One region of the Pseudomonas sp. RL_105y_Pfl2_101 genome, then DNA from elsewhere that is predicted to be linked to it. Evidence: predicted binding sites of a transcription regulator. Region 1 holds the regulator's gene; the other holds the start of a gene.
The links. The regulator sigma-54, encoded in region 1, starts transcription at its own class of promoters, with help from an activator protein. The targets are predictions, from matches to a motif close to ANTGGCATNNANNTTGCTNT.
Positions count from the first base shown of each region.

Region 2: the regulator sigma-54 is predicted to act here: its motif matches at 2,205-2,224, upstream of glnA (type I glutamate--ammonia ligase).

Region 1 covers NZ_CAXAPG010000021.1:54,121-57,535, reverse strand. Annotated here, with positions in the region: gene rapZ (RNase adapter RapZ) at 1-666, opposite strand, end outside; gene ptsN (PTS IIA-like nitrogen regulatory protein PtsN) at 669-1,133, opposite strand; gene hpf (ribosome hibernation-promoting factor, HPF/YfiA family) at 1,146-1,454, opposite strand; gene AACY31_RS20045 (RNA polymerase factor sigma-54) at 1,531-3,024, opposite strand; gene lptB (LPS export ABC transporter ATP-binding protein) at 3,189-3,415, opposite strand, start outside.
Region 2 covers NZ_CAXAPG010000001.1:418,616-422,030, forward strand. Annotated here, with positions in the region: gene typA (translational GTPase TypA) at 1-397, opposite strand, end outside; gene thiI (tRNA uracil 4-sulfurtransferase ThiI) at 536-1,990, opposite strand; gene glnA (type I glutamate--ammonia ligase) at 2,319-3,415, shown strand, end outside.

The DNA of each region.
Region 1 (3,415 bases):
TTCCTCGACATCCGGCTGGGCGGCCAGGTAGTCGATCACCGGCTGGTCGAGCCCGGACTGCTCGCGCAATTCCGGTTTCCAATAAGGATTGGGCAGGCAGCGCACATCGAACACCAGGTCGGCGTCTACGGGCATGCCACGCTTGAAACCGAACGACTCCACCAGGAACGCTGTACCCGGCTCGGGTTGGTTGAGCAGGCGCAGCTTGATCGTGTCGCGCAACTGATACAGGTTCAGGTGCGTGGTGTTGACCTTCAGGTCTGCCAGGTCAGCGATTGGCCCCAATAGCTGGCTTTCATCCTCGATGGCTTCGGCCAGGGAGCGGTTGGCATTGCTCAGTGGGTGGCGCCGGCGGGTTTCGGAAAAACGCTTGAGCAGTGTTTCTTCATCGGCATCCAGGTACAGCACGTCACACTGGATATGCCGGCTGCGCACTTCCTTGAGCAGTTCAGGAAAACGCGACAGGTGGCTTGGCAGGTTACGCGCATCGATGGACACCGCCACCAGTGGCTGCGCCAGCTCGGTGTGGATCAGGGCACGCTCGGCCAGTTCCGGCAGCAGGCCGGCGGGCAAATTGTCGATGCAATAGTAGCCGCTGTCCTCAAGCACGGCGAGGGCTGTACTTTTACCGGAGCCGGAGCGGCCACTGACAATGATCATGCGCATTTTTAATGACCGTTCTGCTCGTCCAGGACAACCTGGTACAACGCTTCGTTGCTCGGTGCGCTGCGCAGTTTTTCGCGCACTTCCTTGCGGTCCAGCATGCTAGCGATCTGGCGCAGCAGCTCGAGGTGCGCATCGGTCGCCGCTTCCGGTACCAGCAATACAAACAGCAGGTCGACCGGGGCGCCGTCGATGGCGTCGAAATCTATAGCGGTTTCAAGGTGCAACAGCGCGCTGATCGGCGCGGCACAACCCTTGAGACGGCAGTGGGGAATGGCGATGCCGTTGCCAAAACCGGTGGAACCGAGTTTTTCACGGGCAACAAGGGCCTCGAAGACGTCCTGCATTTCCAGATCCGGCACCTCGCGGTGGATCAGGTTGGCAATGTGTTCGAGGGCTTTCTTTTTACTGCCGCCCGGCGCGTTCACCTGGGAACGGCCGGGGGTCAGGATGGTTTCTAGTCGGATCATGGATTGGGGGGGTTAACGACCGGTTGCGCCCTGGAGGAGGCTCTGGGTCTTTTCCTTATGCTTTTTGAGTTGGCGATCCAGCTTGTCGGTCAGCAGGTCAATCGCGGCATACATGTCTGTGTGCTCTGCGTTGGCAACCACTTCTCCGCCGGGGATATGCAGCGTGGCTTCGATTTTCTGCAGCAGTTTCTCGACGTTCATCGTGACTTGCACGTTGGTGATCTTGTCGAAATGCCTCTCCAATCGGTCGAGTTTTTCGCCGATGTAGGTGCGCAGGGGGTCGGTCACTTCCAGTTGGTGTCCACTGATGTTGACTTGCATACAGCTTCTCCTTCGTTGCCAGTGCATAAAGCGGCAGGCAGAAATGCCTGCCACTGGAACGCTGTGGCGTGGCTCGTTACATCAACCGCTTGCGTTCGCTCGAAGGCGCGATCCCGAGGGATTCGCGGTATTTGGCGACGGTGCGGCGGGCCACCTGAATGCCTTGTGCCTCCAGTAAACCAGCGATCTTGCTGTCACTCAACGGCTTTTTCTGATTTTCCGCAGCCACCAGTTTTTTGATGATCGCGCGGATGGCCGTGGACGAGCATTCGCCGCCTTCGGAGGTGCTGACGTGGCTGGAGAAAAAGTATTTCAATTCATAGATGCCCCGAGGGGTATGCATGAATTTCTGGGTGGTTACCCGGGAAATCGTCGACTCGTGCATGCCCACTGCCTCGGCAATGTCATGCAGGACTAACGGTTTCATTGCTTCATCGCCGTACTCCAGGAAGCCGCGCTGATGCTCGACGATCTGGGTGGCCACTTTCATCAGGGTTTCGTTGCGGCTTTGCAGGCTCTTGATGAACCAGCGCGCTTCCTGCAGCTGATTCCGCATGAAGGTGTTGTCGGCGCTGGTGTCGGCGCGCTTTACAAAACCGGCGTACTGGGCGTTGACCCGCAGCTTGGGTACCGACTCCTGGTTGAGCTCCACGAGCCAGCGATCATTGTGCTTGCGCACGATCACGTCGGGGACCACGTATTCAGGTTCGGCGGATTCGATCTGCGAGCCAGGGCGTGGGTTGAGGCTCTGCACCAGCTCGATGACCTGGCGCAGCTCATCTTCCTTGAGCTTCATGCGACGCATCAGTTGGCTGTAGTCGCGGCCGCCCAGCAGGTCGATGTAATCGGTGACCAGCCGCTTGGCTTCGACCAACCACGGTGTCTTGGCGGACAACTGGCGCAGTTGCAGCAACAGGCACTCGCCCAGGTTGCGGGCGCCGATGCCGGCCGGTTCGAACTGCTGGATGCGATGAAGGACGGCTTCGATCTCGTCCAGCTCGATGTCGAGCTCGGGGTCGAAGGCTTCCAGGATTTCTTCGAGGGTCTCGTCCAGGTAGCCCTGGTTGTTGATGCAATCGATCAGGGTCACAGCGATCAGGCGATCGGTGTCTGACATCGGCGCCAGGTTCAGCTGCCACAGCAGGTGGCTTTGCAGGCTTTCGCCAACGGAGGTGCGGGTGGTGAAGTCCCACTCGTCGTCATCGCTGCTTGGCAGGCTGCTGGCGCTGGTCTGGTAGACGTCTTCCCAGGCCGTGTCCACGGGCAGTTCGTTGGGGATGCGTTCGTTCCATTCGCCGTCCTCGAGGTTGTCCACCGTCGGGGCGGCTTCCTGGTAGGCCGGTTCCGGGATTTCGGTATTGGTCTTCTGCTCGACGTTGTCGGCCAGCGGGTCGGTGTTGTCGAAGTCGTCGCCTTCTTCCTGGCGTTCGAGCATCGGATTGGACTCCAGGGCCTCCTGGATTTCCTGTTGCAGGTCCAGGGTCGACAATTGGAGCAGGCGGATGGCCTGTTGCAGCTGCGGTGTCATCGTCAGCTGCTGGCCCATTCTCAAGACTAGCGATGGTTTCATGGCAGGGGCTTAACACCTTATTCGCCGGCGCACATGCGCCATCCACTACAGGGCGCCGAAGCGCCAAACTTAAGCAAATTATATGCCTGAAACTGAAGTGTTTGCCTAGAGCGTCGCCATAATAAAATTAAACGACGCTCGGGCAATTCGCCAGACACTTGTGCTTACAGGCGGAACTCATGGCCCAGGTACACTTCCTTGACCAGGTCATTGGCCAGGATCGCTGCGGAGTCACCTTCGGCGATCAGCTGGCCGTCATTGACAATGTAGGCGGTTTCGCAGATATCCAGCGTCTCGCGCACGTTGTGGTCGGTGATCAGTACGCCGATCCCCTTGGCCTTGAGGTGATGGATGATCTGCTTGATGTCGCCCACCGAAATGGGGTCCACGC
Region 2 (3,415 bases), on a different contig from region 1:
GACGGTCAACCTTGTTGATCACCACGATCGGACGCAGGCCGGCTTCGAAAGCCTTCTTGGTCACGAAACGGGTTTGCGGCATAGGGCCGTCCTGGGCATCGACCAGCAGCAGCACGGAGTCGACCATCGACATCACGCGCTCTACCTCACCACCAAAGTCGGCGTGGCCCGGGGTGTCCACGATGTTGATGTGGTAGCCATTCCAGTTGATGGCGGTGTTTTTCGCCAGGATGGTAATACCGCGCTCTTTTTCCTGGTCGTTGGAGTCCATCACGCGCTCGTCGTTGAGCTCGTTGCGCTCCAGAGTGCCGGATTGACGCAGGAGTTTGTCTACCAGGGTGGTCTTACCATGGTCAACGTGAGCAATGATGGCGATGTTGCGTAGATTTTCGATCACTTGTGTATCTCGATCAGAGGATTCGGTGTGCTGACAGGTCGTGGCAGCGATTTACGTTGAGTCCGACAAAGCCGTTACAGCTTGTCGGCGGCGTCGGGGGGCCGGTGACGCAGGCCACAGGCAAACAGCCCCGGGCACTTAGCTCGGTCGATAAACGCGCACATTGGCATGCCCCTCACTGAGCAAATGGTGGGCATGCAGGCGACTCATCACGCCTTTGTCGCAATACAGCAGGTACTGGCGAGTAGGGTCCAGTTCCTTGAAACGCGCGTTCACGGCATAGAACGGCATCGTTTTTACCTCGATGCCGGCGATACTCAGCGGGTCGTCCTCAGCGTCGTCCGGGTGACGGATGTCGATGATGATCTGACCGGCCAGTGCTTCGCCGACTTCTTCAATTTGTACGTCCTGGCCCAATTCATCGATCACCCGATCGATCGGCACCAGCCTGGCGTTTTCGAGCGCTCGTTCGAGCACTGCCATGTCGAATTCTTTCTCTTCGTGCTCCACCCGCCCGCGCTTGGCCGCCGTCTTCGGATTGACCGAGATGACGCCGCAGTACTCCGGCATGTGCCGGGCAAACTCGGCGGTGCCGATTTCATTGGCCTGGTCGATGATGTCCTGCTTGTGGCTGGCAATCAGCGGCCGCAAGACCAGCTTCTCGGTCACACAGTCGATCACCGACAGGTTCGGCAGCGTCTGGCTCGACACCTGGGAGATCGCCTCGCCGGTCACCAGCGCATCGATTTGCAGACGATCGGCAATTCGTGAAGCGGCGCGCAACATCATACGCTTCAAAATGACGCCCATATGACTGTTATCGACTTTGCCGAGAATCTCGCCCAGGACTTCTTCGAACGGCACACTCACAAATAACACGCGTTGGGAGCTGCCGTACTTCTTCCAGATGAAGTGCGCCACTTCCATCACGCCCAACTCATGGGCGCGCCCGCCGAGGTTGAAGAAGCAGAAATGGCTCATCAACCCGCGACGCATGATCTGGTAGGCGGCTACCGTGGAGTCGAAACCGCCGGACATCAGCACCAGGGTCTGCTCCAGCGAGCCCAGCGGATAACCGCCGATGCTGTTGTGCTGGCTGTGGATCACGAACAGCCGCTGGTCGCGAATTTCGATGCGCACTTCGATCTGCGGGTCTTTCAATGAAATGCCGGCGGCGCCGCACTGCCGGCGCAATTGGCTGCCGACGTACTTTTCCACGTCCATCGAACTGAACGGGTGCTTGCCGGCACGCTTGCAACGCACCGAAAAGATCTTGCCGGCCAGGGCATCACCATAATGAAACATGCACTTGGCGAGGATGTCGTCGAAATCCCCCAGCGGGTATTCATCGACTTGCAGGAAATGCGCGATGCCCGGCATGCAGCTCAGGCGCTCGGTCATTTCCTTCAGGACCTTGGGTTCGCTGACACGGGTTTCCAGCTCGAGGTTGTCCCACACGCCATTCACCACCACGGCCGGGTCCAGGTCTCGGAGCACGGCACGGATGTTCTTGGCCAACTGGCGGATGAAACGCATCCGTACCGGGCGGCTCTTGATGGTGATCTCGGGGAAGACTTTTACGATTAGTTTCATGAAAACAGCGCGCGAACGGCCAGCCGAAAAAGGGGGGCGCGGATTATAGCGGAAATTGCTCAAGGTTTAACCAGTTTATGTGCAGATGGTTTTGCACGCACCAAAACAGGTCATTATCGATTGACGGCGCCACATTGCGGTGCGTTATTGTCTGACAATCTTTGGTTTACGCCTATAAAAGCGTGGATTTGGTGCAGAAAACCCATGCTGGGGCACTGGCATGCAATTTGCTCCCTTGTGAGGCAGGTTGCCTTGGCAGAGTATTCGCGCCGGCATCACCCATATCTAAGGGCACTCCACTACCCGCCCGAAGCCACCCGGAGGACATATGTCGAAGTCGGTTCAACTCATCAAAGATCATGACGTCAAGTGGATTGATCTGCGCTTCACTGACACCAAAGGTACTCAACATCACGTGACCATGCCGGCCCGTGATGCGTTGGACGACGAATTCTTTGAAATCGGGAAAATGTTCGACGGTTCCTCCATCTCCGGCTGGAAAGGCATCGAAGCCTCCGACATGATCCTGATGCCAGACGACGAAACTGCCGTCCTGGACCCGTTCACCGAAGAGCCGACCCTGATCCTGGTCTGCGACATCATCGAACCTTCGACCATGCAAGGCTATGACCGCGACCCACGCGCCATCGCCCACCGCGCCGAGGAATACCTGAAGTCCACCGGTATCGGCGATACCGCTTTCTTCGGTCCTGAGCCTGAGTTCTTCATCTTCGACTCGGTCAAATTCAAGTCCGACATCTCCGGCTCCATGTTCAAGATCTTCTCCGAACAGGGTTCGTGGATGTCCGACCAGGACGTGGAAGGCGGCAACAAAGGCCACCGCCCAGGTATCAAGGGCGGCTACTTCCCGGTTCCACCGTTCGATTTCGACCACGAAATCCGTACCTCCATGTGCAACGCACTGGAAGAAATGGGCCAGACCGTCGAAGTTCACCACCACGAAGTGGCAACTGCCGGCCAGAACGAAATCGGCGTGAAGTTCAACACGCTGGTCAAGAAGGCTGACGAAGTCCAGACCCTGAAGTACTGCGTACACAACGTTGCCGATGCCTTCGGTCGCACCGCGACCTTCATGCCGAAGCCGCTGTACGGCGACAACGGTTCGGGCATGCACGTTCACATGTCGATCTCCAAAGACGGCAAGAACACCTTCGCTGGCGAAGGCTATGCCGGCCTGTCGGACACCGCCCTGTACTTCATCGGCGGTATCATCAAGCACGGTAAGGCCCTGAACGGCTTCACCAACCCGTCGACCAACTCCTACAAGCGTCTGGTACCTGGCTTCGAAGCGCCGGTCATGCTGGCCTACTCGGCTCGCAACCGTTCCGCCTCGATCCGTATTCCTTACGTGAACAGCCCTAAAGCCCGCCGTATCGAAGCGCGCTTCCCGGATCCGGCTGCCAA